3 regions of the Bradyrhizobium cedriense genome follow, and region 3 is predicted to be linked to each of the others. Evidence: predicted binding sites of a transcription regulator. Region 3 holds the regulator's gene; each other region holds the start of a gene.
The links. The regulator LexA, encoded in region 3, represses DNA repair genes until DNA is damaged. The targets are predictions, from matches to a motif close to TGTTCNNNNTGTGTTCNG.
Positions count from the first base shown of each region.

Region 1: the regulator LexA is predicted to act here: its motif matches at 4,373-4,390, upstream of ACYCVF_RS27455 (putative DNA modification/repair radical SAM protein).
Region 2: the regulator LexA is predicted to act here: its motif matches at 5,760-5,777, upstream of ACYCVF_RS28440 (single-stranded DNA-binding protein).

Region 1 is NZ_JBTSWB010000007.1:432,814-442,553, reverse strand. Features, by position in the region: gene ACYCVF_RS27470 (GMC family oxidoreductase) at 1-162, opposite strand, end outside; gene ACYCVF_RS27465 (M20 aminoacylase family protein) at 337-1,509, shown strand; gene ACYCVF_RS27460 (UdgX family uracil-DNA binding protein) at 1,615-3,057, opposite strand; gene ACYCVF_RS27455 (putative DNA modification/repair radical SAM protein) at 3,057-4,292, opposite strand; gene ACYCVF_RS27450 (ImuA family protein) at 4,527-5,354, shown strand; gene ACYCVF_RS27445 (Y-family DNA polymerase) at 5,251-6,846, shown strand; gene ACYCVF_RS27440 (error-prone DNA polymerase) at 6,843-9,740, shown strand, end outside.
Region 2 is NZ_JBTSWB010000008.1:117,688-127,427, forward strand. Features, by position in the region: gene ACYCVF_RS28415 (hypothetical protein) at 1-269, opposite strand, end outside; gene ACYCVF_RS28420 (peptidylprolyl isomerase) at 278-841, opposite strand; gene coaD (pantetheine-phosphate adenylyltransferase) at 878-1,375, opposite strand; gene ACYCVF_RS28430 (hypothetical protein) at 1,645-1,902, shown strand; gene gyrA (DNA gyrase subunit A) at 2,023-4,752, opposite strand; gene ACYCVF_RS28440 (single-stranded DNA-binding protein) at 5,110-5,604, opposite strand; gene ACYCVF_RS28445 (outer membrane protein) at 6,088-6,867, shown strand; gene ACYCVF_RS28450 (outer membrane protein) at 7,102-7,776, shown strand; gene uvrA (excinuclease ABC subunit UvrA) at 8,050-9,740, shown strand, end outside.
Region 3 is NZ_JBTSWB010000008.1:226,192-235,931, forward strand. Features, by position in the region: gene ACYCVF_RS28925 (bifunctional diguanylate cyclase/phosphodiesterase) at 1-473, shown strand, start outside; gene ACYCVF_RS28930 (S41 family peptidase) at 587-1,924, opposite strand; gene ACYCVF_RS28935 (hypothetical protein) at 1,923-2,057, shown strand; gene ACYCVF_RS28940 (alpha-hydroxy acid oxidase) at 2,231-3,364, shown strand; gene ACYCVF_RS28945 (HAD family hydrolase) at 3,380-4,003, shown strand; gene ACYCVF_RS28950 (hypothetical protein) at 4,155-4,349, shown strand; gene ACYCVF_RS28955 (molybdopterin molybdotransferase MoeA) at 4,580-5,791, shown strand; gene lexA (transcriptional repressor LexA) at 5,968-6,669, shown strand; gene ACYCVF_RS28965 (hypothetical protein) at 7,226-7,660, shown strand; gene ACYCVF_RS28970 (ComEC/Rec2 family competence protein) at 7,780-9,740, opposite strand, start outside.

The sequences.
Region 1 (9,740 bases), on a different contig from region 3:
GCCGACAGGGATGTGGAACCAGATCCAGTTGTCGTCGCCGCCGGCCTCGAGAATGAGGACGCGGTTCTTCGGGTCGGCCGAGAGTCGATTTGCGAGAATGCAGCCCGCCGTGCCGGCCCCGACAACGATGTAGTCAAACTCACCTTCGAGCCGCCTTGGCATTCTGCTTCCACCCGGATGGTCACTTTGCGTTCCGTCTAATAGGCAGACGCAGCGGATCGGGACAAGCCCGGCCATGCTGCACGGGCAGGGCCCGACCCCGATCCGCGGCGGTTGGGTGGACCGGGGCTTGCATGGTAGACACTCCTGGATTTCCATCAATGCTCGAGACTATCCATGCCCATCTTGAACCGCGTCGCCGACCTGCAGCCCGATATTCAGGCCTGGCGCCGGGACATCCATCAGCATCCGGAGCTGCTATACGACGTCCACCGCACCGCAGCATTCGTGGCGGACCGGCTGCGGGAGTTCGGCTGCGACGAGGTCGTGACCGGCCTCGGCCGGACCGGCGTGGTCGGCGTGATCAAGGGCAACAGGCCCGCCGGCGACGGGCTCAAGGCGATCGGGATGCGTGCCGACATGGACGCGCTGCCGGTCGAGGAGCAGACCAATCTGCCTTACGCCTCCAAGACCCCTGGCAAGATGCACGCCTGCGGTCATGACGGCCACACCGCGATGCTGCTGGGTGCGGCGCGCTATCTCGCCGAGACCCGCAACTTCGCCGGCGATGCCGTCGTGATTTTCCAACCGGCCGAGGAGGGTGGCGCCGGCGGCGCGGCCATGGTCAAGGACGGCCTGATGGAGCGGTTCGGCATCGAGCAGGTCTACGGCATGCACAACGGGCCTGGCATCCCGGTCGGCTCGTTCGCGATCCGGCCGGGTCCGATCATGGCGGCGACCGACGAGGTCGATATCCTGATCGAGGGCCTCGGCGGCCACGCCGCGCGTCCGCACAAATGCGTCGATTCCGTGCTGGTAGGTGCGCAGGTGATCACGGCACTGCAGTCGATCGTCGCGCGCAGCGTCGATCCACTTGAATCGGCCGTGATCTCGATCTGCGAATTCCACGCCGGCCACGCGCGCAACGTCATTCCGCAGACCGCGACGCTGAGGGGCACCATCCGCACGCTGTCGCCGGAGGTACGCAAGCTGGTCGAGAAGCGCGTGCGTGAAGTGGTGGCGGGCGTGGCGCAGATCACAGGTGCCAAGCTCGACCTGCACTACAAGCGCAACTATCCGGTGGTGAACAATCACGCTGCGGAGACCGAGGTGGCGCGGCGTATTGCGGAGCAGGTCGCAGGCGAGGCCAATGTGCACGATATGGCGCCGCTGATGGGCGGCGAGGATTTCGCCTACATGCTGGAAGCGCGGCCCGGCGCCTTCATTTTCTGCGGCAACGGCGACAGCGCCGGCCTGCACCACCCCGCCTACAATTTCAACGACGAGGCGATTGTCTACGGTACGTCCTACTGGGTCAAGCTGGTCGAGGAGCAGCTCGCGGCGTCGTAAGGCCAAGCTCGAAGCACAAGTGAAGGGGCCCGTGTGTTGCACGGGTTCTTTGTTCTTGAGAGATCGGATGGACGACCAAGGCGCGATGCCTTTTCCTGCCAGTATTCAGGCAGCCCGTGCGGCCTTCTTCTGCAAGCCGGCGGCGATCTTCAGATCCTCGACGAAACGCCGATACTCCAGCACCTTGGCTTCCGGATCGGGCAGCCGCAGCAAATAGGACGGATGCACCGTGACGAGCGCTTTGCGTCCGTCGGGAAGGTCGATGAGCCGGCCACGGTTCTTGCCAATGGGAGTGATCTTACCGAACACGCTCTGCGCGGCGGTGGCGCCCATCGCCACGATAAGATCGGGCTGGATTGCCGCAACTTCCCGCTCATACCATTGCCGGCACGCCCGGATCTCGGGTGTGTTCGGCTTCTGGTGCAGGCGGATCTTTCCGCGCGGCACGAATTTGAAGTGCTTGACCGCGTTGGTGACATAGACCTTCTTGCGATCGACGCCAGCTTCCGCCAGCGCGCGGTCGAGCATCTGCCCCGCGGGGCCGACGAAGGGATGGCCGGCGAGGTCTTCCTTGTCGCCGGGCTGTTCGCCGACCAGCATGATGTTGGCGGACTTCGGGCCTTCGCCGAACACGGTCTGGGTCGCGTCCTTGTAGAGATGGCAGGCGCGGCAATGCGCGGCCTCCTCACTCAGCGCTTCGAGATCGTCGGCAGCAAGCTTGCGTTTCATCGGGGCCTCCGGCCGCTTCTGAGGCTTGTGCGGATCGGTTGCGGCGTTGGCGATCATGGCGCCGGTCATCCGTTCGGCGTCCTCGATCAGGGGCTTAATGATCGAAGCCTCGGGCAGGTTCCTCCAATATTTCTTCGGCATCTCGGCCTGCATCGCCTTCACCTTGAGCCGGGCTGGATTGAAGATGCTGGCGTAATAGCGCCGCCAGGTTTCCTCCAGCCGGTCTTCGCCCGGCGCTTCGCTCCTGCTGACGCCAGGCGCGAACGACAGTGCGTGGCCATCCCAGTGCGCGCAGAGGTCCGGCGTCAGGATCGACCAGGGCATGTCGGCGAAGCGTTTGGCGAAGAACGGCGCCGCAAGCTCGACGATGTGATGCTCCGGCTCGAACCAGGAGACGTAATGCGCCTGGCGCTCCCGGCCGATCTCGCGGAAGCGGACGAAGGCGTGCATCTTGTGCTCGTCGCGAAAGACCGCCTTTGCCATGGCCGTGACTTGCGCGACGTCAGGATCGGTCGCGACGTCGATGAGATCGTGGTTGTTCTTCAGCCGAAACAGCAGGCGATAGAGGATTGCAAAGCGCTGGGGATCGCGATGAAGGATCGCGGCTTTGGCGAGCTCGACGAATTTCGCGGGTACGTTGAAGGTGCCGTCGTTCACCTCGAGGATCGGAGAGGGCGAGGGTGGCGCGAACAGCTCTGCTTCGCCACCCTGTACGGCCCAGGTGACGTCGGCTGGCTTCATGTGATGAAGCACGAGCGTCCGCGCGGCTTTGCGCCAGCCATCGAAATCGGTTTCGCTGTCGAGGGTGATATACTGCATCAGAAGCCAAATCCCAGTTGCGTTGCCTTCGGCTTGAACCGGTCGATCAGCCGCGCTTCGTCGAGGCGGTGCGGCGAGGGGCGGTGATCGCTTAGGACGATGAACGGCAGTGCCTTGTTCCTGGGGACATGCAGCCGCGCGAGATCGGCAAGACGAATCGTCGTGGTGCGCCGCGTCGCGATGATGCGTTCGACCGCCTTGGTGCCGAAGCCCGGTACGCGCAGCAATTCCTCGCGGCTGGCGCGGTTGACGTCGAGCGGGAAACGGTCGCGATGGCGCAAGGCCCAGGCGAGCTTTGGATCGATATCGAGCGGCAGCATCGCGCTGTCGTCGACGATCTCGCCGACGTCGAATCCGTAGAACCGCATCAGCCAGTCGGCCTGGTAGAGCCGATGCTCGCGCAGCAAGGGCGGCGCGCGCAAGGGCAGCGCACGGCTGGCGTCGGGAATCGGGCTGAACGCGGAATAGTAGACGCGCCGCAGCCGGTAAGCGCCGTAGAGATTGGCGCTGGTGTGGAGAATGGTGTGATCGGAGGCGTTATCTGCGCCGACGATCATCTGCGTGCTTTGCCCGGCGGGCGCGAAGCGCTGCGGCTTGGCCTTTGACTTTGCGCTGCGGCTGTCCTCGGCCTCATCCAGCTTCAGCCGGAGCCGGCCCATGGTGCGGCGGATCGCGCGCACGTCCTTCTCGGGCGCGAATTGCTGCAGGCTGCCCTCCTCAGGCATCTCGATGTTGATGGAGAGACGGTCGGCATATTTGCCGGCCTCCGCGATCAGCGCATCATCGGCCTCCGGAATGGTCTTTAGATGGATGTAGCCGCGGAAATGATGCTCCTCGCGCAGCTTGCGCGCGACACTGACCACTTGCTCCATGGTGTAGTCGGGGCTGCGGATGATGCCGGAGGAGAGAAACAGGCCCTCGATGTAGTTGCGCCGGTAGAAGTCGAGCGTGAGCTTGACGATCTCGTCGATGGTGAAGCGGGCGCGCGGCACGTTGGAGGAGGCGCGGTTGACGCAATAGAGGCAATCGTAATTGCAGGCGTTGGTCAGCAGCACCTTGAGCAGCGAGATGCAGCGTCCATCCGGCGCGTAGGAATGGCAGATGCCCATGCCGGGCGCGGTCGAGCCCATGCCCCTGCCGTCGCTGGAATCCCGCTTCTCGGTGCCGCTGGAGGCGCAGGACGCGTCGTACTTGGCGGCATCCGCCAGGATTTCCAGCTTGCGTTGTACGTCCATCCTGGAATCCCCTTGATTTAGCTCACGAATCCGATTGAGCGCCAATTCAATTGACTCTTCTGGCCCCGTTAGCTTTATATTAGAACATATCATGAACAAATGAGCCAGCCGCTGGTTCTCTTTTGGGAGAGCCACGGCAATCACCCCTGAAGGAGCGGCGAGCATGCAGAGCGCGATCAGCAAAAGTGGTCGCCGGTTTTGCGTCCGATCGCGCTCTTCTTTTTGAGAGGGCGCATGATCTTGTCGCCAAACCGCTCACACTTTGGCGGATCATGCGCCACCGCACGTGGAAGCGCGCTTGCGATCTTGCGCGGCCAGATCGAGCGCATCGAGACGGCGGAGGTCGTGCATCAGCGCGATCGCGTCGCGCTCGGCCACGGCGAGGCCGATTGCGCGCTGAAGGGCGGGCTCGCGCGCGCGGCGATCCACGAGGTGTTTTGCGAAGGGCGTCAGGGCGCTGCCGCAACGGGGTTTGTCATGGGTCTTGCCGGACGCGTGAGCGCGCGTCGGCCGCTGCTGTGGGTGCGGCAGGATTTTTCGGAGATGGAGACGGGCGCGCTGTCGATGAGCGGGCTATCCGAGCTCGGCCTCGATCCGCGCCGCGTGGTGATGGTGCGCGCCGCCGATGTCGAGAGCGCGCTGCGCACCTCGGCCGATGCGCTCGCCTGCGATGCGCTGGGCGCCGTCGTGCTCGAACTCTGGGGCGAAACCAGGCAGTTCGATCTCGTGGCGAGCCGCAAGCTGACGTTGGCCGCGCAAGGCTCCGGTGTCACCGGGCTTCTGCTGCGCATGGGCGCGCAACCTTTGCCGTCGACCGCGGAGACCAGGTGGATGCTGCGCGCAGCGCATTCGCCGCCGAGTTCAGTATGGAGTGCCTGGGGCGCGCCGGTGTTCGATGCCGAGCTCTTGCGCAATCGTCATGGCCCATGCGGCCGGTGGATCATGGAATGGAATTGTGATGAGTGCCAGTTCAGTGAGCCGTCGACGTATTCTCAGCCTCTGGCTGCCGCGCCTGCCCATCGACAGGATCCAGCGGTTTTTCAGCAGCGCCGGGCTGGGTAAAGCCAATCATGAGCCGAGCATCGTCGTCATCAAGGACAACAATGCGCTGGTGATCCATGCGCTGGACGAGGCCGCCGAGCGCCTTGGCCTGTACATCGGCCAACCCTTGGCCAATGCGCGGGCGATGTGTCCTGACCTGAAGGTGTTCGATGCCGATACTGTTGCCGATGCCAAGACGCTCAGCGATATCGCCGATTGGTGCGACCGCTTCACGCCGCTGGTGGCGCTCGATCCGCCGTACGGGCTGTTCCTCGACATCACCGGCTGCGCGCATCTGTTCGGCGGCGAGGCGGCGCTGCTGAAGATGCTGGTTCGGGCGCTCGGCCGGCAGGGCTTTGCCGTCAGCGCTGCGATCGCGAGCACCTCGGTCTGCGCCCGCACGCTGACGCGGCAGGCCACGGGCACCATCGTGGCCGATGGCAGGGAGGCGGAGGCGATCAGCCGGCTTCCGGTGTCCGCGCTCGGGGCGGGCGAGGTGATCACCACCGGCTTGCGTCGTGCCGGTCTGAAGACCATCGGTGATGTCGCCTCGCGCTCGCCGAGCGAAATCACGGCACGGTTCGGCGCGCGGTTCTCCACGCTTCTCGCGCATGCGCTGGGACAGGGCGATGCGCCGATCAATCCGCGCAAACCGCTGCCGGATTACATCGTGGAGAAGCGTTTTGCCGAGCCGGTCGCGACCGACACCATGATCGCGATGACGCTGTCGCGGCTGGCTGAGACGCTTGTTACGTCCATGGAGAAGCAGGGCAAAGGCGCGCGGCGTCTCGATGCAGCCTTCTTCCGTACCGACGGCGTGGTGCGCGCAATCGCGGTCGAGACCGGACGCCCCGTGACGCGAAGCGCCGTGATCGACCGCCTGTTCCGCGAACGCCTCGATGCGCTCGCAGATCCGCTGGATCCCGGCTTCGGGTTCGACATGGTGCGGCTGTCGGCGAGCCGCACCGAGATCGTGGTGCAGGAGCAGCGCGATCTCGATGCGCATGTCCACGACAATGACGAGATTGCTGCGCTGATCGACCGCATCGCCGCGCGCATCGGAGGAAAGCGCGTCGTCGTGCATCTGCCGCAGGACACCCATATCCCCGAACGCGCGGTTTTGTCCGTCCCCGCTCAACATCAACTCGCCGCCGCCATGCAGGCCGAATGGCCGGCGCGCACCGAGAGCGAGCCGCCGCGGCGCCCCTTACGGCTGTTCGACAAGCCGGAGCCGATCAAGGTGCCGTTCGCGACCGTGCCGGATGGTCCGCCGCATCAATTCACATGGCGCCGCGCGCTGCATGCGGTGGTGCGGGTGGAGGGGCCCGAGCGCATCGCGATGGAATGGTGGCGGCAGGACGGCAAGCAATTGACACGGGACTATTTCCGCATCGAGGATGCCGAAGGCCTGCGCTTCTGGATCTTTCGCGACGGTCTTTACGAGGGGGAGACGTTCGACGGCGAAGGCAAGCCTGTTTCCCCCAACTGGTATGTGCACGGTCTCTTCGCATGAGCGCGCCCGCCTATGCCGAGATCGGCATCACCACCAATTTCTCCTTCCTGCGCGGTGGCTCGGATCCGCGCGCCTATGTGCATCAGGCCAGCATCCTCGGGATCCCCGCGATCGGCATTGCCGACCACAACACGCTCGCCGGCGTGGTGCGCGCCTACAAGGAGCTCGACAATGCCGAAGTGCTGCACAAGCCGAAACTGCTGATCGGCGCGCGCATCGTCTTCGTCGACGGCACGCCCGACATCCTGGTCTATCCGAGCGACCGCGCCGCCTATGGTCGGCTGTGCCAGCTTCTCACCCGGGGCAAGCGCGGCGACGACAGCATGCGGGTCGAAAAGGGTGACTGTCGTCTCACCTTCGCCGATCTCCTGGAGTTCTCGGAAGGCCAGCTGCTGGTCCTGACGTTGCCGCATCGCTTCGAGCCTGAGCAGGCGCTGAATGTTCTTTCAAAGCTGAAGGACAGTCGCGCCGCAGGCGTGTGGCTGGCGGCGAGCCTGATCTATCGCGGCGACGACAGGCGTCGTCTGGCGCGACTCGATGATCTCGCGACAAAAGTCCAAGTGCCGCTGCTTGCGACCAACGAGGTGCTCTATCACCATCCCGCGCGCCGTCCTCTCCAGGACGTGCTGACCTGCATCCGGGAGAAGACCACGATCGATGCAATCGGACGGAAGCTGGAGGCCAATGCCGAGCGGTTCCTGAAGCCCTCGCGGGAAATGGCGCGGCTGTTTCGTGATTTCCCCGAAGCGATCGCGGAGACCATGCGCTTTGCGGACAGGATCGACTTCTCGCTCGATCAGCTCAAATACCAATATCCCGACGAGCCGGTGCCGCCGGGCAAGACCGCGCAAGGACATCTGGAGGATCTGACCTGGGCCGGCGTCGACAAATATTTCGGCGGCAAGATCGACGACAAGCTGCGCGCGACGCTGAAGAAGGAGCTCGCCCTGATCGCCGAGCTGAAATACGCGCACTATTTCCTCACCGTGCACGACATCGTGCATTACGCGCGCAGCCAGAACATCCTGTGCCAGGGCCGTGGCTCGGCGGCGAATTCGGCCGTGTGTTACGTGCTCGGCATCACCTCGGTCGATCCGACCAAGGTTGATCTCCTGTTCGAGCGCTTCATCTCCAAGGAGCGGCTGGAGCCTCCGGACATCGACGTCGATTTCGAGCATTCGCGGCGTGAGGAGGTGATGCAATATGTCTATCGCCGCTACGGCCGCCACCGCGCCGCGATCATTGCCACCGTGATCCATTACCGTCCGCGCAGCGCCATCCGCGACGTCGGCAAGGCGCTGGGCCTGACCGAGGATGTCACCGCCGCGCTCGCCGATACCGTCTGGGGCAGCTGGGGCAAGGGCCTCAACGACATGCAGGTCAGGCAGGCCGGGCTCGATCCCAAAAATCCCATGATCAATCTCGCGGTCGAGCTTGCGACCGAGCTGATCGAATTCCCGCGCCATCTCTCCCAGCATGTCGGCGGCTACGTGCTGACGCAGGACCGGCTCGACACCTATGTGCCGATCGGCAACGCTGCGATGGACGACCGCACCTTCATCGAATGGGACAAGGATGACGTCGATGCGCTCAGCATGATGAAGGTCGACGTGCTGGCGCTCGGCATGCTGACCTGCATCCGCAAATGTTTTGACCTGATTGCGGACCACAAGGGCGAGCGCTGGGTGCTGGCGAGTGTCCCGCAGGACGATCCCAGGGTTTACGACATGCTGTGTGATGGAGAGTCGCTCGGCGTGTTTCAGGTCGAGAGCCGCGCCCAGATGAACATGCTGCCGCGCCTGAAGCCGCGGACCTTCTACGACCTCGTCATCGAAGTCGCGATCGTGCGGCCGGGGCCGATCCAGGGCGACATGGTGCATCCCTATTTGCGGCGGCGGAACGGGCTCGAGAAGGTGAGCTATCCCTCGCCATCGCCCGAGCATGGCGACAAGGACGAACTCTACAAGGTGCTGCACAAGACGCTCGGCGTCCCGCTGTTCCAGGAGCAGGCGATGCGCATTGCGATCGAGGCTGCACATTTTACGTCCGAGGAAGCCAACGGCCTGCGCCGCTCGATGGCGACCTTCCGCAATGTCGGCACCATCGGCCAGTACGAGGAGAAGCTGATCGGCAACATGGTGGCGCGCGGCTACGACCCCAATTTCGCCAGAAGCTGCTTTGACCAGATCAAGGGATTTGGCTCCTACGGTTTTCCTGAGAGTCATGCCGCGAGCTTTGCGCAACTGGTCTACATTTCGTCGTGGCTGAAGCACTATCATCCCGACGCCTTCTGCTGCGGCCTCTTGAATTCGCAGCCGATGGGCTTTTATGCGCCGGCGCAGATCGTCGGCGATGCCCGCAAGAACGGTGTCGAGGTGCGTGACATCGACGTGTCCTACAGCTTCGCGCAGAACACGCTGGAGCAGGGGAGTGGCAAATATTGCGCCGTGCGCCTCGGTTTTCGTCAGATCGACGGCTTTCATTGGCTCGATGAGGATGAGGAAAGGCTGAAATGCTCTCAGCTGTCATTCCGCGGCGCGCGTAGCGCGAGCCCGGAATCCATCGGGCCGCACGCGCCTGGAGGAATGGATTCCGGGCTCGATGCTGACGCATCGCCCCGGAATGACGACGTGGAGAAAGTCCAGGACTGGGCCGACCGCATCATTGCCGCGCGCAACCGCCGTCCCTTCACCTCGCTAGAAGACTTCGCCCGCGACACCGGCCTGCCCAAGCGGGCGCTGATCCTGCTGGCGGATGCCGACGCTTTCCGCTCGCTCGGGCTCGACCGCCGCGAAGCGCTGTGGCAGGTGCGGCGGCTGCCCGACGACGTGCCGCTGCCGCTGTTCGAGGCGGCGACCGCCCGCGAGCAGCCGGACGAAGGCGCAAAGCCATTG
Region 2 (9,740 bases), 110 kb from region 3:
CGGTATTGCAGCCGGTCATCGTCGGAGGCCTCCGCGGATTCGTAGGTAATCCTCGGATGGCCCAGAATGTTTCCGGCCCGGTTAAAGCTCACGACGACGGTGATGTCGAGTGGGCGCGCCCTGGCCGGCGACGGCGGTCTCCAGCAGGTGCGCAGGTGCCGGAAGATGTCCTGGATGGTGTTGACCTGCGCGTCCTCCGCGACCGTGCTGGAGAGGCCGAGCAGCAGGAATGCGGCGACCAGCACGAGCTTGCCACCGCGGCGCGCCATGGCCGTACCTATTTGATGTCGGAGGCGACCTGCACCTTCACCATCTTGTCGGGATCGGTGACGCTGCCGCCGGGCGAGCCGGCCGGCGCCTTCTTCAGCTTGTCGACGACGTCCATGCCCTGCACCACCTCGCCGATCACGGTGTACTGGCCATCGAGGCTGCCGCCATCGGCGAACATGATGAAGAACTGCGAGTTGGCGCTGTCCACGCTGTCGCCGCGGCGGGCCATGCCGACGATGCCGCGGGCAAAATGCACCTTGGAGAATTCCTGCTTCAGGTTCGGATATTTCGAGCCGCCGGTGCCGTTGCCGTTCTGACCATCACCAGTCTGCGCCATGAAGCCGTCCATCACGCGATGGAACGGCACGTTGTTGTAGAAACCCTCCCGCGCGAGCTGCTTGATGCGCTCGGCATGCTGCGGCGCGATGTCGGTCCGCAGCTTGATCACGATGCGGCCCTTGGTGCTGTCGATGACGATGGCGTTGGCCTTGTCGAGGTTTGCCGGCAATTGCTGCGCCACTGCCGGGACCGCGAACAGAAGCGCGGCAAGAACTGCGAGAATTCGGATCATGACAACTCCGGTCAGAACGAGAAAGGAAGCGGGCCGTTATCCGGCGAATTTTGCCTTGAGCTGTACCGCGACCTGCGGCGGGACGAAGGCCGAGACATCCCCGCCCATGCCGGCGATCTGGCGCACCAAAGTGGCGGTGATCGGGCGGACCATGGGAGAGGCCGGCAGGAAGACCGTATGCACCTCGGGCGCCATGGCCTCGTTCATGCCGGCGAGCTGCATCTCGTAATCGAGGTCCGTGCCGTCGCGCAGACCCCGGATCATGATCGTCGCGCCGTGCTTGCGCGCCGAGGTGACCGACAGATCGTCGAAGGTCACTGCCTCGAGAACGCAGCCGGCCTGGGCTGCCACCGGCCCGCAGACGTCGTGCAGCATCTTCAGCCGCTCCTCTGTCGAGAACAGCGGTTTCTTGCCGGGGTGCACCCCGATCGCGACGATGAGCCTGTCGCACAGCGAGACGCTGTGCCGGACCACGTCCAGATGGCCATTGGTGATGGGGTCGAAGGAACCCGGGTAGAAGGCGATGCGCGACATGGCCCCGTCCTACCGCGCCCGGCCCGGCCCGGCAAGCCGGGCAGGTTCCTTGCCCGTTTCCTGGCGCGTGCCCCGGAAATGTCTCGCCGGACGTGTCGGCGGGGCCCGTTCTGTTTCGTCCTCGGGCAGCCATGAAACAAAACGGAATGAGAACGAAACCATTTCCCGCGTCGGCGAAGACGTCCGGAAACGGGCCATGGTTACTAATCCAGTCAACGAATGACGGGCCGCACACCGGGCGTGAGCGGCCGCATCACAGGGGACCGTCAATGATCAAGACCCTTTCAGCGATCGCACTTTCTGCGTGTGTTGCCGCGGCCCTCACCCTCCTGCCCGGCTTTGCCCCCACCGTCGAAGCCAGCGTGCCGCAGCCGCTCGCCAAGAGCGACCGGCTCGATATTCGCAGCATCGGAAAGGACTGCTCGCAGCAGGCCTGGCCGAACTTCGAGTCCTCCTGCCTGCGCCGCGCCGGCACCAAGGCCAATGTCCGCGAGGCTCGCCTCGTCACCGCCGACCGGACCCCATAGTCGGCGCGACGATGGCGCATCAGGCAGGTCCGAATTCCTGGGCCCGAAGGGTGCTAGGGAATTATCCTGGAATATCGCTAGGCATTCAGTGACCCGGAATACGCTTTCCGGGACTACCCATCACTCCCCATTTGACCCATTGCCGTTCTCCGCCTCTTCCGTGATGTGCTCGACCGAGACCACATGCTCGTCCTCGGCGGTGTCGAACACGATCACACCCTGGGTCGAGCGGCCGGCGATTCGGATACCTTCGACCGGGCAGCGGATCAGCTGGCCCTTGTCGGTGACCAGCATGATCTGATCGGCGTCTTCCACCGGGAAGGAGGCGACGAGGTTGCCGTTGCGGTTGTTGACGCTCATGGCGACGATGCCTTTGCCGCCGCGGCCCGTAGTGCGGTACTCGTAGGACGAGGTCCGCTTGCCATAGCCGTTGACGGAGACCGTCAGCACGACCTGCTCCTGCGCCGACATCTCGACATAGCGCTCCTGCGCGAGCTGGAAGCTGCCGGACGTCTCCTCGGTCTCGGCATCCACGGCAGCATCTTCAGCCACAGCTTCGCCGGCGACCGCGCGGCGCATCTTTAAATAGGCCGAGCGCTCGTCCGAGGTGCTCTCGACATGGCGAAGGATCGCCAGCGAAATCACCTTGTCGCCCTCGCCGAGCGCGATGCCGCGCACGCCCATCGAGGTGCGCCCGGTGAACACGCGCACGTCGGTGACGGGGAAGCGGATGCACTGGCCGCCGGCAGCCGTCAGCAGCACGTCGTCGCGCTCGGTGCAGATCTGCACGTCGACGATCGCCTCGTTGTCGTCGAGCTTCATCGCGATGATGCCGGAGCGGCGGACGTCGACGAAGTCGGACAGCTTGTTGCGCCGGACGTTGCCGCCAGTGGTCGCGAACATGACGTCGAGGTTGCCCCAGGTGGATTCGTCCTCCGGGAGCGGCATGATGGTGGTGATGCGCTCGCCCTGCTCCAGCGGCAGGATGTTGATCATCGCCTTGCCGCGCGCATTCGGCGCGGCCATCGGCAGCCGCCAGACCTTTTCCTTGTAGACCTGGCCGCGCGAGGAGAAGAACAGCACCGGCGTATGCGTGGAGGCGACGAACAGCCGGCTGACGAAATCCTCGTCGCGGGTCTGCATGCCGGAACGGCCCTTGCCGCCACGGCGCTGGGCGCGGTAGGCCGACAGCGGCACGCGCTTGACGTAGCCGGCGTGGGAGACGGTGACGACCATGTCCTCGCGCTGGATCAGGTCCTCATCCTCGACCTCGCCCTCCTGCTCCATGATCACGGTGCGGCGCGGCGTGGCGAACTCGGCCTTCACTTCGGCGAGCTCGGTCTTGATGATGCCCAGCACGCGCTCGCGCGAGCGCAGGATGTCGAGATAATCGGCGATCTCGCCGGCGAGCTTGTCGAGCTCGTCGCGGATTTCGTCACGGCCGAGTGCGGTGAGGCGCTGAAGGCGCAGATCGAGAATGGCCCTCGCCTGTTCCATCGACAGCCGGATCGTGCCATCCGCACTGATGCGGTGACGTGGGTCGTCGATCAGCGTCAGCATGTCCTCGACGTCCCGGGCCGGCCAGTCGCGCGACATCAGGGTGTCGCGGGCGGTGGTCGGGTCGGGCGAGCTCCGGATGACGCGGATCATCTCGTCGATATTGGCGACAGCGATCGCGAGACCGACGAGGATATGCGCCCGATCGCGCGCCTTGGCGAGCAGGTACTTGGTGCGCCGCGTGACGACCCGCTCACGGAAGTCGACGAAGATCGCCAGCAGGTCCTTCAGATGCATGATCCGCGGACGACCGCTGTCGAGCGCCACCATGTTGACGCCGAAGCTCGTCTGCAGCGGCGTGAACCGGTACAGCTGGTTCAGCACCACGTCCGGCACAGCGTCCCGCTTCAATTCGATGACGACGCGGTAGCCGTCGCGGTCGGATTCATCGCGCAGGTCGCCGATGCCCTCGATCTTCTTTTCCTTCACCAGTTCGGCGATGCGCTCGACCATCGTCGCCTTGTTCACCTGGTAGGGAATCTCGGTGATGATGATCGCCTCGCGCTCCTTGCGGATGGTCTCGATCGCGACCTTGCCGCGCATGACGATCGAGCCGCGGCCGAGATGATAGGCGGCGCGGATGCCCGCGCGCCCGAGAATGACGCCGCCGGTCGGGAAATCCGGTCCCGGCACGATGTTGATGAGTTCGTCGATGGTGAGCGCGGGGTTGTCGATCAGAGCGACGCAGGCGTCGATGACCTCGCCGAGATTGTGCGGCGGGATGTTGGTCGCCATGCCGACCGCGATGCCGCCCGCGCCGTTGACGAGAAGGTTCGGGAACTTGGCCGGCAAGACCGATGGCTCGGTCTCGTTGTTGTCGTAGTTCGGCTGAAAGTCGACGGTGTCCTTGTCGATGTCGGCCAGCAGAGCCAGCGCCGCCTTCGTCAGGCGCGCTTCGGTGTAACGATATGCGGCCGGGGGATCGCCGTCGACCGAACCGAAATTGCCCTGGCCGTCGATCAGCGGCACGCGCATCGAGAAGTCCTGCGCCATGCGGACCATGGCGTCGTAGATCGACTGGTCGCCGTGCGGGTGATACTTACCGATGACGTCGCCGACCACGCGGGCGGACTTGACGTACTTCTTGTCGGGTGTGTGCCCCTGCTCGTTCATCGAGAACAGGATGCGGCGGTGCACCGGCTTCAGACCGTCGCGGGCATCAGGCAGCGCCCGCGCCACGATCACGCTCATGGCGTAGTCGAGATAGGACTTCTTCATCTCCTCGAAGATGGAGACGGGGCGAATGTCCGAGGGTTGCGCCGGCTGGTCGCCGGGCTTGTCGTCGTCAGCCAAGGGGAAATCCGGTGAGGTTTTATCTGGGAATCATATAGCGCATCGGGGTCCTCATAACCACCCTCGCGCAGATCAGGGCAAGCGATTTTTCTGCCTATTCTTCCAATAACTTAGGTCGTTGCAAGCATTGCTTCCGAGAGGGCCGGAACCGGCTTGCCAAAACGGCCTCGCAAGGCTCGGAAACCGGCCCGCGAGCGGCCCCCGTCAGCCTGTCTTGCTACGGCGCAACCTGGCTCACCTCAAACATGAAGCGGGCCGGAACAACCCGAGCCCGCCCCACCGATTAACAGAATTGCTGACACGGCACGCCAGGTGCAGCCCGATTGGGCAATAAGCCCCGGGCCGCGGTCCGCGTTCTCAGAACGGGATATCGTCGTCCATGTCGCTGTTGCGGCCGCCGCCGGCGGCAACGGGACGGCGCGGCGCGCTGCTGACGGGACCGGAGGAGCCGAAATCGCCGCCCGGCTCGTCGCCGAAGCTGCCGCCTCCTCCGCCGCCGCCGCGGCCGTCGAGCATCGTCAGCGTCGAGTTGAAGCCCTGGAGCACGACTTCGGTAGAGTACTTCTCGACGCCGCTCTGGTCGGTCCATTTGCGGGTCTGCAGCGCGCCCTCGATGTAAACCTTGGCACCCTTCTTCAGGTACTGTTCGGCGACCTTGCAGAGCCCTTCATTGAAGATCACGACGCGATGCCACTCGGTCTTCTCCTTGCGCTCGCCGCTGTTCTTGTCGCGCCAGGTCTCCGAGGTGGCGATGCTCAAATTCGCGATCGGCCGCCCGTCCTGGGTGCGGCGGATTTCAGGATCCTTGCCGAGATTTCCAACCAGAATGACCTTGTTGACGCTTCCCGCCATCGCCGCTCTCCGCTCCGAATGCCACTGATTTCAAGAGGGCGAGTGCCGCTGCCCGCGTCCCTCTGCGCCCTGTTGAGGCGACCCTATACGCTTGCGGGCACCGATCAGCCCGCCACCGCCCAGGTTATCCCCATATATAGCACCGGGCGCGACTTTGTTCCAGATTTGTTCCTCATCAGCGGCGGGCGCTGGCCTGTCTCCGACGCTAGTGGCCTAAGTTTGCAGTGGCCTGATTTGAATTGGAGATAGAGCCTCATCGGTGAACGGCAACCGTCGACGGAACTTTCCCGGGTTCCCCTGAACGGCGAAAACTGCTTCACCTTCAGCAAGTTGCAGCCGTTCAATCGTTTCGCGAGTGTGGCATTTCGGAGACGGATTCAGCCCATTCCTGGGGCTAAAGTTACCATGGAATTGGTTCATATGGGCGTCGCGCCTGATCAGCCGCTTCGGGGACGAGAAGCGGACGAAACTGGGGAGACTGCAATGAATAAGATTCTGTTTGGCGCAATCAGTGCAATGGCGTTGGGCCTCTCGGCCCCTGCAAGCGCAGCGGATCTCGCTGCGCGTCCCTACACCAAGGCTCCCGCTCCGATGGTGGCCGCCATCTACGACTGGAGCGGCTTCTACATCGGTATCAACGGCGGCGGCGGCACGAGCCACAAGTGCTGGGACTTCGTGACGCCGGTGTCCGGGGTTCTGGTGGGTGAAGGCTGCCACAATGCGACCGGCGGCACGGTCGGCGGCCAGGTGGGCTATCGCTGGCAGTCGACCAATTGGGTGTTCGGCCTCGAAGGCCAGGGCAACTGGGCCGACTTCTCCGGCGACAACATCAGCACGGCGCTCTTCGGCACGGGGCTGCGACAGAGCTCGAACATCAACGCTTTCGGACTGCTCACGGGCCAGGTCGGCTACGCCTGGAATAACGTCCTGCTCTACGTGAAGGGCGGCGGCGCTGTCGTCGGGGATCGCTACCGGAGCCACGATCTCGGCACCGGTCTCGAATTCGACCGGGCCAACGAAGCCCGTTGGGGCGCCACCGTAGGCGCCGGCGTCGAGTTCGGATTCGCGCCGAACTGGTCAGTCGGCTTCGAATACAATCACATCTTCCTCGGCAATCGGACGATCAACTTCACCGGATCCGGCAATTTCGGCATTGCCCCGCTCGGGGTTGTTACACGCTCCGAGCGCATCAGTCAGGACGTCGATATCGGCCTCATCCGGGTGAACTATCGCTGGGGCGGCCCGCTCATCGCGAGGTACTGATACCGCGCTGATATCGTTCGGAGATCAAGGGCCGGCCTCGCGCCGGCCTTTCCTGTCTGGCGGAGATTGTGGGGGGCAATGAGTCAGTAACCATCACCTTTTGCCACCGTTGTGGCTTTTCGGTGACACAACTTGCAGCTTTGGTGGTGTAGACAGCGTGTCAGTTGGGCCGTTGAGTCCGCTTCCTTTCGTCACGGAAGGCAACAACAGAAACTGGGACTGGGTAAGTTGAAGATGAAAAAGGTTTTGCTGGCTTCGGCCTGTTTGTTCGCTCTCGCTGCTCCGGCTTCGGCCGCTGACCTCGCAGCGCGCCCCTACACCAAGGCGCCGGTTGCTCCGGCCGCTGCCATCTACAACTGGACCGGGTTCTATCTCGGTATCGTCGGCGGCGGCGCCTGGGAAGCCTCTTCGGGTGACCCGAAGATGCAGGGTGGCTTCGTCGGCGGCACGGCCGGCTACAACTGGCAGGCCGGCAACGTCGTGTTCGGCATCGAGGCTGATGGTGCGTGGGCTGACGTCAGCGCCTCGGCGACCGCTCTCGGCGTCACCGTGTCGTCCAAGACCGAAGCGCTCGGCACCGTCCGCGGCCGCATCGGCTGGGCCGTCAATCAGGTTCTGTTCTACGGCACCGGCGGCTACGCCTGGATCGACAACAAGGTCGCCGTCACCGCGCTCGGCGCAACGGTCTCCGAGAGCAAGTGGCATTCGGGCTGGACCGTCGGCGCGGGTGTCGAGGCTTTCTTCGCTCCGCAGTGGTCGGTCAAGGGCGAATACCTCTATCGCAGCCTCGGCGGCGAGACCTACTTCTCGGGCCTCGGCGCTCCGGTGAACACCGGCACGCTCAACCTCCACACCGTGCAGGTCGGCGTGAACTATCACTTCGGCGGCCCGGTCGTCGCGAAGTACTGATTGCTGCTGACGTCGTATCGTCACGAAAGGCCGGCCTCGCGCCGGCCTTTTTGTTTTTCAGGGGACGTTCCGTAGTTCCGTGGCAGTTGCTGCTGCCAGGTGCCGCCAGCGCGCCAACAATCGGTTGACGATTCGCAAGTGCCACTGGAAATCCGCTCCCGTTCTTCCTACGTTCGCTGACATACCCATCGGCGCCGATCCCGGTTCGGGGCGAAGCGCGCCTTTTTGCATTGGCGCGGTCGCGCGCTCATGGATTCCCAAGGGACCAGCGGGATGGACGAAGTGATCAAGGCCAAGCGCCAACACCTAAACGCGGGCTCCAGCCTGCGCGCAATCACGATCCGCGGCGCACGCGAGCACAACCTCAAGAACATCGACGTCGAGATTCCCCGCGACAAGCTGGTGGTGTTCACCGGCCTCTCCGGCTCCGGCAAATCCTCGCTCGCCTTCGACACCATCTACGCCGAGGGCCAGCGCCGCTACGTCGAATCGCTATCGGCCTATGCCCGCCAGTTCCTGGAGATGATGCAGAAGCCCGACGTGGACCAGATCGATGGCCTGTCGCCGGCGATCTCGATCGAGCAGAAGACGACCTCGAAGAACCCGCGCTCGACCGTCGGCACCGTCACTGAGATCTACGACTATATGCGCCTGCTCTGGGCGCGTGTCGGCGTGCCCTATTCGCCGGCCACGGGCCTGCCGATCGAAAGCCAGACCGTTTCGCAGATGGTCGACCGCGTGCTGGCGCTGCCTGAGGGCACCCGCCTCTATCTGCTCGCGCCGGTCGTGCGCGGCCGCAAGGGCGAGTACCGCAAGGAACTCGCCGAATGGCTCAAGAAGGGCTTCCAGCGCGTCAAGATCGACGGCACCTTCCATGAGCTCGCGGAGGCGCCGACACTCGACAAGAAATTCCCGCACGACATCGACGTCGTGGTCGATCGCATCGTCGTGCGCGCCGACATCGGCCAGCGCCTCGCCGAAAGTTTCGAGACCGCGCTGAAACTGGCCGAGGGACTCGCCGTGGTCGAGTTCGCCGATGCGCCGGCCGCCGCACCTGCGGAAGAGAAAGAGAAAAAGAAGACTGCGAAGATCCACGACAAGAGCGGCCCCGAACGCATCCTATTCTCGGAAAAGTTCGCCTGTCCGGTCTCGGGCTTCACGATCCCGGAGATCGAGCCGCGCCTGTTCTCGTTCAACAACCCCTATGGCGCCTGCCCGGCCTGCGGCGGCCTCGGCGTCGAGCAGCATGTCGACGAGGACCTCGTCATCCCCGAGAAGGACCTGACGCTGCGCAAGGGCGCGATCGCGCCCTGGGCCAAATCGTCGTCGCCCTATTACGTGCAGACGCTGACCGCGCTCGGCAAGCACTACAAGTTCACGCTCGACACCAAGTGGAAGGATCTGCCGAAGAAGACGCAAAACGCGATCCTCTATGGCTCCGGCGAGGACGAGATCAAGTTCTCCTACGAGGACGGGGTGCGCTCCTACGACACCAAGAAGCCGTTCGAAGGCGTCATCACCAACATCAACCGCCGCTACCGCGAGACCGAGAGCGAGTGGGCGCGCGAGGAGCTTTCGAAATATTTCCACGACGTGCCCTGCGAGGGCTGCAAGGGCTTTCGCCTCAAGCCCGAGGCGCTCTGCGTCAAGGTCGGCGGCAAGCATATCGGCGAGATCTCGGAGCTGTCGGTCAAGAAGGCCGGCGAGTGGTTCGAAGGAGTGCCTGATGCGCTGAACAAGCAGCAGAACGAGATCGCCGGCCGCATCCTGAAAGAGATTCGCGAACGCCTGACCTTCCTGCTCGACGTCGGCCTCAACTATCTCACGCTGTCCCGCTCCTCAGGCACGCTGTCCGGCGGCGAGAGCCAGCGCATTCGCCTGGCCTCGCAGATCGGCTCGGGCCTGACGGGCGTGCTCTACGTGCTGGACGAGCCCTCGATCGGCCTGCATCAGCGCGACAACGC
Region 3 (9,740 bases):
CCTCGAACCTGCCGGCGAGCCGGCTGGAACTCGAGATCACCGAGGCGGTCCTGATCCGCGACGACGACGCGGCGCTCGCGATTCTGCACCAGCTCCGTGCCATCGGCGTCCGCATTGCGCTCGACGATTTCGGCACCGGCTACTCATCCCTGAGCTATTTGCACCGCTTCCCCTTCGACAAGATCAAGATCGACCGCTGCTTCGTCGACGACATCGCCCGCCCCGACGGCTCCGCCAGCATCGTTCAGGCCGTCGTCAATCTGGCGACCGCGCGCCGCATGACCACCACGGCCGAAGGCGTCGAGACGGAGGAGCAGCAGCGCCTGCTCCGCGCGCTCGGCTGCTCCGAGATGCAGGGCTATCTGTTCAGCGCCGCCAAGCCGGCCGACAAGATTCTGGAGCTGTTCGCGCTGCATCGCAGCCGGCTCGCCCAACGCGAAGGCAGCGAGAGCCGCCGGCGCGAGGCGGGCTAGGTCTCCGCTGCAAATGGCAGGGAATGACTCTGAGCCGGGGACGCCATCCCAAACGAATTTGCCCGAGAGCGGTCATCCGTTCCCGGGCGATCGGCGGCTGTAGATCGCAAGGTTCAGTTCGGCACAGAAGCCTTCGGTGCGGGCTTTGCCGCTGCGGCATTCACGGTGACGCCATGCAGGAAGTCGTAAGCCGCATGTAGGGCCTTATCGTCCTTCGTCTCCGGCGGGACATAGGATTGCGACCCGGTCTGCTCGGAGCCGTCGGCGGCCTGCAGATGCCCGCGCATCTGGGACTCCGCCATGGTATCCATCCGGCCCTTCAGCTCGGGTGGCACGTCCTGGAGGATCTCGATGTCGGGCGCGATGCCCTGAGCCTGGATCGAGCGGCCCGACGGCGTGTAGTAGCGCGCCGTGGTCAGCGCCAGCGCGCCGTTGCCGGAGCCGAGCGGAATGATCGTCTGAACCGAACCCTTGCCGAAGGAGCGCGTGCCGATCAATGTCGCGCGCTTGTGGTCATGCAGCGCGCCGGCGACGATTTCAGACGCCGAAGCCGAGCCGCCGTTGATCAGCACCACCAGCGGCTTGCCCTTGGTGAGATCGCCGCCATGCGCGGTGAAGCGCTGGGTCTCTTCCGGAGTGCGCCCGCGGGTCGACACCACCTCGCCACGCTGGAGGAAGGCGCTCGACACCGACACGGCCTGGTCGAGCAGGCCGCCCGGATTGTTGCGCAGGTCCACCACATAGCCCGCGAGCTTCTCCGCGGGGATTTGCTTGGTGATCGACGCGATCGCCTTCTTCAGGCCGTCGGCGGTCTGCTCGTTGAAGGAAGTGATGCGGATATAGCCGATGTCGTCGTTCTCGACATGGAATCGCACCGGGCGCACATGGATGATCTCGCGGGTTATCGCGACGTCGAGGGGCGCGTCGGCGCCCTTGCGCACGATGGTGAGCTTGGTCTTGGTGTTGACCGGGCCCTTCATCTTGTTGACCGCCTGCTCGAGCGTCATGCCCTGCACGGCCTCGCCATCGATCTTGCTGATCAGGTCGCCCGACATGATGCCGGCCTTCGAAGCCGGCGTGTCGTCAATCGGCGAAACGACCTTGACGAGGCCGTCCTCCATCGTGACCTCGATGCCGAGCCCGCCGAACTCGCCGGAGGTGGTCTCCTGCATCTCGGTCCAGGCCTTGGCGTTCATGTAGCGGGAGTGCGGATCGAGCGAGGTCACCATGCCGGTGATCGCACCCTCGATCAGCTTGGCATTGTCGGGCTTCTCGACGTAGCTGGCCTTGACCCGTTCGAACACCGCGCCGAACAAATTGAGCTGGGAATAGGCATCATCCGCACTCGCTGCCGCCCGCGCCGCCCATACTCCGCTGTGCGGGCTGGCTACCAGAAGGGTCAGACACGCTCCGGTGAGCGCGCCCAGGGGAAACAGCAGGGATTTCCGCATGGATGAGGTCGCCTTTTTGCTTGGCAGTTCTCTTGGGGTCAGCAGACGCCACGCAAATGGCGATCCAGCCCGCTTCTCACAATACCATTCCGGTTTCTTCAAGGCCGGGATGCCACGTCAGCGGGTGCGCTGAAGAAATCCCTTCGCCTTGGCCTAAACATTTGGCAACGTTCCGAGACTGTTTCGTGCAAAGCGGAAAGCGGTCGGACCGCCCACCCCTCGCAGCTATGCGATTTTAGGATGGTTTTGGAGGGCCGGACGCGATAGGCGATGGCGATAAGACTTCAAATTCTCGGGAGGACGACAATGAACGAAGCGCCCCGCATCCGGCCGGAACGGAACGTCGAACTCGGCGCCAGCACCGAGTTGTTCCAGAATCTGCACGAGTTCGTCCGGAAGGCGCGCGCCAACCTCAACCAGAATGCCTGGGACTACATCGTCGGCGCCGCCGAGACCGAGACCACGATGCGCCGCAACCGCATGGCGCTGGACGAGATCGCCTTCCGCCCGCGCGTGCTCCGCGACGTCCGTCAGGTCGACGGCGGGGTCGATCAATTCGGCCGCAGGATGCGCCTGCCGCTGGTGCTCGCCCCGGTCGGTGCCCTCGAGATTTTCGATCCGGATGGCGCGGCAAGCGTAGCACGCGCCGCCGGCACTTTCGGTGCGGCGCACATGCTGAGCTCGGTGTCCGAACCGGGCCTCGAGAAGACCGCCGAGGCTGCCCGGGACGCGCTGCGGCTCTATCAGCTCTATGTCCGCGGCGACGATGCCTTCGTGGCCGATGTCGTCAGCCGCGCCGAGAGGAACGCCTATGCGGCCTTCTGCCTGACCGTCGACACCGCCCATTACAGCCGTCGCGAGCGTGACATCGCCAAGCGCTATGTTCGCGAAAGCCGGCTGCGCGCCACCGGTGGCGACTACCAGAAGGGCCTGGAATGGCGGACCGTGAAGATGATCAAGGACAAGTTCAAGATTCCGCTGATCCTCAAGGGCATCGCCACCGCAGAAGACGCCGAGATCGCGGTCGATCACGGCGTCGAATGGATCTACGTCTCCAACCATGGCGGCCGTCAGCTCGATCACGGGCTCGGCGCCATGCATGTGCTTCCCGAGATCGTCGAAGCGGTGAAGGGCCGGGCCAAGATCATGGTCGATGGCGGGTTCTGCCGCGGCACCGACATCGTCAAGGCGATCGCCGCGGGCGCCGACATCGTCGGCATCGGCCGGCTGCAGTGCTGGGCGTTGGCGGCGGCGGGCGAAGCCGGCGTGGTGCGAATGCTGGAACTGCTGGAGGACGAAGTGCTGCGCTGCCTCGGCCTCCTGGGGGCCACCTCGTTCGCCGAGGTCAATTCATCCTGCTTGCATCCGGCAACGGCAACCAACCCGCCGAGCGTGTTCAGCGCCTTCCCGCTGTTCGACCACGATCCTTATCGATACTGAAGTGAAAAGGACACGATGACCTCCCTCTCTCCCGGCAGCGCGGACGCGCTTCTGTTCGACCTCGGGCGCGTGGTGCTCGACATCGATTTCTCCAAGGCGATCGCCTGCTGGGCAGGGCATGCCGGCTGCGAGCCGGAAGCCATCGTCGCGCGCTATGTGCGTGATGAGGCCTACCGGCTGCACGAGGTCGGCAGGATCAGCGATGAGGAATACTTCGCCTCGCTGCGCGCCTCACTCGGCATCGGAATTTCGGATGCGCAGTTCCTGGAGGGCTGGAATGCGATCTTCGCAGGCGAGATGCCCGACATCGCCGAGCTGTTGCCGCGCGCGGCAAAGCAGATGCCGCTTTATGCCTTCTCCAACACCAATCGGCCGCACGTGGATTATTTCTCCAGGGAGTACGCCGACCTGCTGAGCCACTTCCGCGAGGTTTACCTGTCGTCCAGCATCGGTCTGCGCAAACCTGATGCGGAGGCCTTCGACCACGTCGTGGCGGCGATCGGCGTCCCCGCGGAGCGCATTGTGTTCTTCGACGATCTGGCCGAGAACGTCGAAGGCGCACGGGCGCGCGGATTGACCGCCGTGCATGTGACCTCGCCGCGTGACGTCGGCAGCGCGTTGCTGTCCTTGGGAATTTGACCGCAAGGATCCTGAGGTCCGGTTCGGGGAACTTAACGGGCTCCGATGAGGAACCAACTCAGTTTGTGCATTTTTGTACGAAGTTCCGGGAACGGAATACCTCTTCCGGACTCTAAGAGTCGGTTGGGACTTCTACATCGGATTCATTCTCGTGCTCGGCAAATCCTACCTCACAAAACAGGCCTCTCTGCTTCTCGAATTCGCCAGAACGACGTCGGATTCGCGCCTCTCCGCCAAATTGATCAGCAAGGCCGCCGACCTGAAATCCCAGGCCGATCCTCTGCCGGACAAGGATCAGAGCCCAAAAGCTCCCGACATCACTCCGGGCGAGCAGACGCGGAGTTGACCGATGCTGGTCGTGGCGCTCGTTCTCCTCGTGCTCGCCGTGGCCATCCTCGTACCAGTCTGTATCGCGTTCCGGATCATGCCGCGGCGCATTTGAACTGCATCCGCCGATGCAAGTGTCAGGACGCAGGATGAATCGTCCTGCGTCGGCGCATTTTGCCTCTGGGCGGGCACTCGGCTAGAACTCTCGCTGCCAGTTTGCCCGAGCCAGCCCAGCAGGAGATTTCATCTTTGGCCCTGATGCCCGTTTCCGACGCGCTTGCCGCGGTGCTGGCGGGTGCAGAGCCGCTGCCGGAAGAGATGGTCGCTCTCGACGCAGCCTTCCACCGCGTGCTCGCCCGCGACGTCGCAGCGCGGCGCACCCAGCCGCCGCAGGCGATGTCGGCGATGGACGGCTATGCCGTGCGCGCGGCCGATGCGGCGAGGATCGATTCCCGGCTGACGGTCATCGGCGAGATTGCGGCAGGCCGGCCATTTGCGGGATCGGTCGGTGCCGGCGAGGCTGTGCGGATTTTCACCGGCGGCATCATTCCCGACGGCGCGGATACCGTCGTGATCCAGGAGGACACGGTCGCCGAGGGCAACCGCGTCACGATCAAGGAAGCCGCGATCATGGGCCGGCACATCCGCACCGCCGGCGTTGACTTCCGCGAGGGCGACGTCCTCCTGCGCAAGGGAACCCGCCTCACCGAGCGCGATCTTGCGCTTGCGGCCGCCATGAATCACCCCGAGCTTGCCGTCTGCCGCCGCCCAAAGGTCGCGATCCTTGCCACCGGCGACGAACTGGTGATGCCGGGCACCGCGCCAAGCCACGGCCAGATCGTCTACTCCAACGGCTACGCCCTGCACGCGCTCGCCCGCAGCGAGGGCGCCGAGACCATCGACCTCGGCATTGCCGCCGATACGCTGGAGGCCACCAAGGCCGGCATCCGTCGAGCCCGCGAGAGCGGCGCCGACATCCTGGTCACGACTGGCGGCGCCTCGGTCGGCGATCATGATCTGGTCCAGCAGGCGCTACGAGACGAAGGCATCGCGATGGCGTTCTGGAAGATCGCGATGCGACCGGGCAAGCCGATGATGCATGGCCGGCTCGGCGCGATGCGCGTGATCGGTCTGCCGGGCAATCCCGTGTCATCCTACGTGTGCGCCTTCCTGTTCTTGGTGCCGCTGATTCGCGCGCTGTCGGGCCGTTCAGTGATTCATCATCACCGCGAGCGCGCGGTGCTCGGCAGCGATCTCGGCGCCAACGACCAGCGCGAGGATTATCTGCGTGCGCGCCTCGAGCCGCGCGGCGACGGCACGCTCGTCGTGATTCCCGTCAGCCATCAGGACTCCTCCCTGCTTGCGAATCTGGCTGCGGCACAGGTACTTCTCGTACGCGCACCGTTCGCGCCAAGGGCCGACGCCGGCACGGCCTGTGAGGTGCTGCGCCTGCCCGGCTGAGCGACACGGCCACACGCGTCGCGCGAGCTTCGCTCTGTTCACTATAAATTAAGCAGTTGCGGAACACATATCGAACATATAGTGTCCGTTCATGATTTGTTTCGAACGTGTAGCAGCTTATCGCTGAACTCCTCGTCTCGGAATCGAACGACATCAACCGGGGGACTTTGGTCGAGATGTTGACGCGCAAACAATACGAGCTTCTGCGGTTCATCAGCGAACGTCTGAAGGAGAGCGGCGTGCCGCCGTCCTTCGATGAGATGAAGGATGCGCTCGACCTGCGCTCCAAGTCAGGCATCCATCGCCTGATCACTGCGCTCGAGGAGCGCGGCTTCATCCGCCGCCTGCCCAACCGCGCTCGCGCCATCGAGGTTATCAAGCTGCCCGAGCTCCAGGCCGCCGCCGGCAGTCGCCGCGGCTTCACGCCGAGCGTCATCGAGGGCAATCTCGGCAAGATACGCGCGAGCTCCAGCCCGCCCGCGGACGAGGGCGAGCGTCCGGTCGCTGTGCCCGTGATGGGCCGCATCGCGGCCGGCACGCCGATCGAGGCGTTGCAGACCCGCAGCCACACCATCAGCGTACCGCCCGACATGCTCGGCTCGGGCGAGCACTACGCACTCGAAGTGCGCGGCGACTCGATGGTGGAGGCCGGCATCCTCGACGGTGACATGGCGCTGATCCAGCGCAACGAGAGTGCCGATACCGGAGACATCGTGGTGGCGCTGATCGACGACGAGGAGGCCACGCTCAAGCGCTTCCGCCGGCGCGGCGCCTCCATTGCGCTCGAGCCCGCCAATTCAGCCTATGAAGTCCGGATTCTTCCGCCGAACCGGGTGAAGATTCAGGGCAAGCTGATCGGGCTTTACCGGAAGTACTGAGCGGATCCAGCCGCTCAACTGCTTTGGAGCGGATGAGTCTCCGCCCCGGCCGGATGGTCTTTCTGGTTCTGCACAGATTGTCCGGCCCCTCTTCCGGCGCGACATGCTCGGCTCACCGCACGAAGCAGCATTGCTTTGCGGCCTTTCGGTTCAAGGAATGACCGCGTGCCGGACCGGCCATGAGCAGTCGTGCTGCCGCTGGTCGCGGCATCAGCGTCGCACACCGCTGCTGCACGAATGCGTCGCCATGTCTGTAAGATGTCTGCAAGGCCACTGCGGCCGGCGGCCAAATTCTCAGTGCCCCGAGTGCAGCCGCGGCCCTCGCAATCGAGCTGGCAATATTCGCGCTGCGAGCGCGAACGCCAAGAACGCGGCTCCTGAATGCACGGAGGCGAGCTTTGTTCCTATTGGATTAGGGAAAGATAATGTGATCGCGGCTTGCGGACGCAGCCGCAGATTTGCCCATAACCAAGCAGAGCGTTGCGTGCTTCCACCTGATAGAGGCCTGCGCCTCAGAAAGAGGTGCGGGTCCTCATCTTCGCATGAGGAGCACCCGATGTGTGACTACAGCCTGCATGCCGTCGCGACGCGCCCCGCCGAGGTCGGCGAGACCATCGTCACGACAACCTTCCGCGGCACCTCGACGCGCGGCTTCGCCTCCGAAGCCGATCTCTCCGTCGCGGTCTGCCTGCTGCCGGGAACGGAGCTCGCTTTCGCCGACAACGTTCGTTATGACAACCGCTGGATCTGGACACGCACCGTCAACTCCCGTGTCGGCAAGTTCGGCAAGATCGACCCGCACATTCCCGATCGCCACCATGACGCGATCGAATTCCCCGACGGCAAGTACGTGCTTGTGACACAGCTCGTCGAAGGCCAGCGCGCGACCGTGCTGCAATTGCCGGTGACCCAGACGGTTGGCGAGCGCGAGCACAAGCCGCAAATCGTCGCCGGCACGCGGCCGACGATCACGCGCCAGCCGATCGGCTGACGTCATCGCCCCGGCCAACGGTCGAGGGCCAGGATCGAAATGCCATCGCCGGCCGAGGCCGGCGAGATGGTCCGATTTGCGTCCGACGGAGTGCCATCGGACCGCCACCATATCCGTTCTCAATCGTCAGCCTGCAAGTCCGTCTCTGACGGTGTTGCGTCCCGGTTGCGGGACACTGCCGTCCTCGGCGCAAGGCTGCCGCCGAAATCCCCATCGCCGGCACCGGCCGGCAGCCAGGGGCGGCTCGCGCCCCGCGTCCTCACCGCCTTAACCGAGAATCCGCCACCGCTCTGCGTCAGGGCCAGCGCGCCCTGACTGGCGAGACGCGGCCGATCGACCACCATCGCCGCGCAATCCGGCGGCGCGGGCCACGCCGTCACCACCAGCGCGGCGCGGCTGCAATCGTCCGCCAGCGCATCGATACGCAAGGACAGCGCGACCAGCCGCCCGTCTGCGAGCGGAGTGACGCAACCGGACTCGTCACACGACACACCGCTCGCCAACGAGGCGTTGGCGGCATCGCGCGGATCGGCGTCGGCAGCTAACCACTCCTTCAGCAGGAAGCCGTCCTTGCTCGCACGCATCACATGCAGGCGCCCATCCCCACTCCGCACCGCAACGCTCTGGCCATCCCCGGCAATCAGGATGTCGGGCTGCCGCACCGACAGCCCCCAGAGGATCGCTGCCAGCAGCACCAGGACCCCGCACCAGCGCAAGGGCGTGCGCAACAGACCCATCGCGATGATGCCGAGGCTGGCCGCGATCAGCGGCGCGATCCCGAACGCCGGAATGCGGCCGACTGCACCCGGCAGAGCCGCCACCCAGCGCGAGACCGCAACCATCCACTCGATCCCCATACCCATCAGCCACCAGAACACGCCGTCGAGCCCGAAGGGCGCGGCGATCAATCCCAGCAGTCCCGCCGGCATCACCAGCGCCGAGACTACCGGCATCGCACCGAGATTGGCGAGCACGCCGTATGGCGTGACGCGATGGAAGTGGAAGGCGGCGTATGGCGTGGTCGCAAGCCCGGCGATCAGCGAGGCCAGGAACAGTATCGCGATCTCCCGGCCGCCCCACAGCGCGATCCGCGCAGTTGCGGAATGATCGGGCGATGCGAGAAGGTTCGGCATGCCGATCTGCACCAGCGCCACCAGCCCGAGCGTTGCCGCAAACGACATCTGAAAGCTCGGATGAACCAGCGCTTCGGGCGCGACCGCAAGCACGATCAGCGCGGCCACCGCCAGCGTGCGGAAGGTGATGGCACGGCGGTCCACCATCACGGCGATCAGCACCACCGCGGTCATGAAGAACGATCTCTGCGTCGCGACCTCCGCGCCTGACAGCAGCAGATAGAATGCGGCCGCCACCAGCGCAGCAGCCGCCGACCATTTCTTGATGGCAAAGCCGGCCGCCAGTCCGGGGATCAACGCCAGCAGCGCGCGCACCGCGAAGAACACGACACCGGCGACGACCGCCATGTGATAGCCGGAGATCGACAGCACATGGCCGAGCCCTGAGACGAACATGGCGTCGTTGACGGGCGCGGAGATGGCATCGCGCCGCCCGGTGAGCAGCGCCGTCGCAATCGCGCGATTGTCGCCCTCGAGCGTCGAACGGACGCGCGCGTCGATCGCGTCGCGCAGCCCCTGCATGAATGCGGCGTAGCGCAGCCGCAGGCCCGCGGCATCCGGCGGCGTCGACGCCGTGATGGCCCCCATCACGAAGCCGGAAGCGCCGATGCCCTGGAAGAACATGTCCCGCGAGAAATCATAGCTGCCGGGGCGCACAGGCGAGATCGGCGGTAGCAGCCGTGCCTTCAATTGCACGAAGCTGCCGACCTCCGGCGCAGTCCCCTTGCGCACCGAAAGCCGTACGCGTTCGAGCCTGACGTCGCTACGCTGCGCCTCCATGGCACTGACGCGCAGCACAAAACGATCCGTGCGCTCGCGGATGTCACGCGCTTCCACGTAGCCCGACAGCGACACCGCATAGAGCGGCTTGGCCAGCACCGGATGGGCGATGCGCGCCGTCTTCCAGGTCGCCACGGCAAACCCGGCTGCGACCGCTGCGATCATGA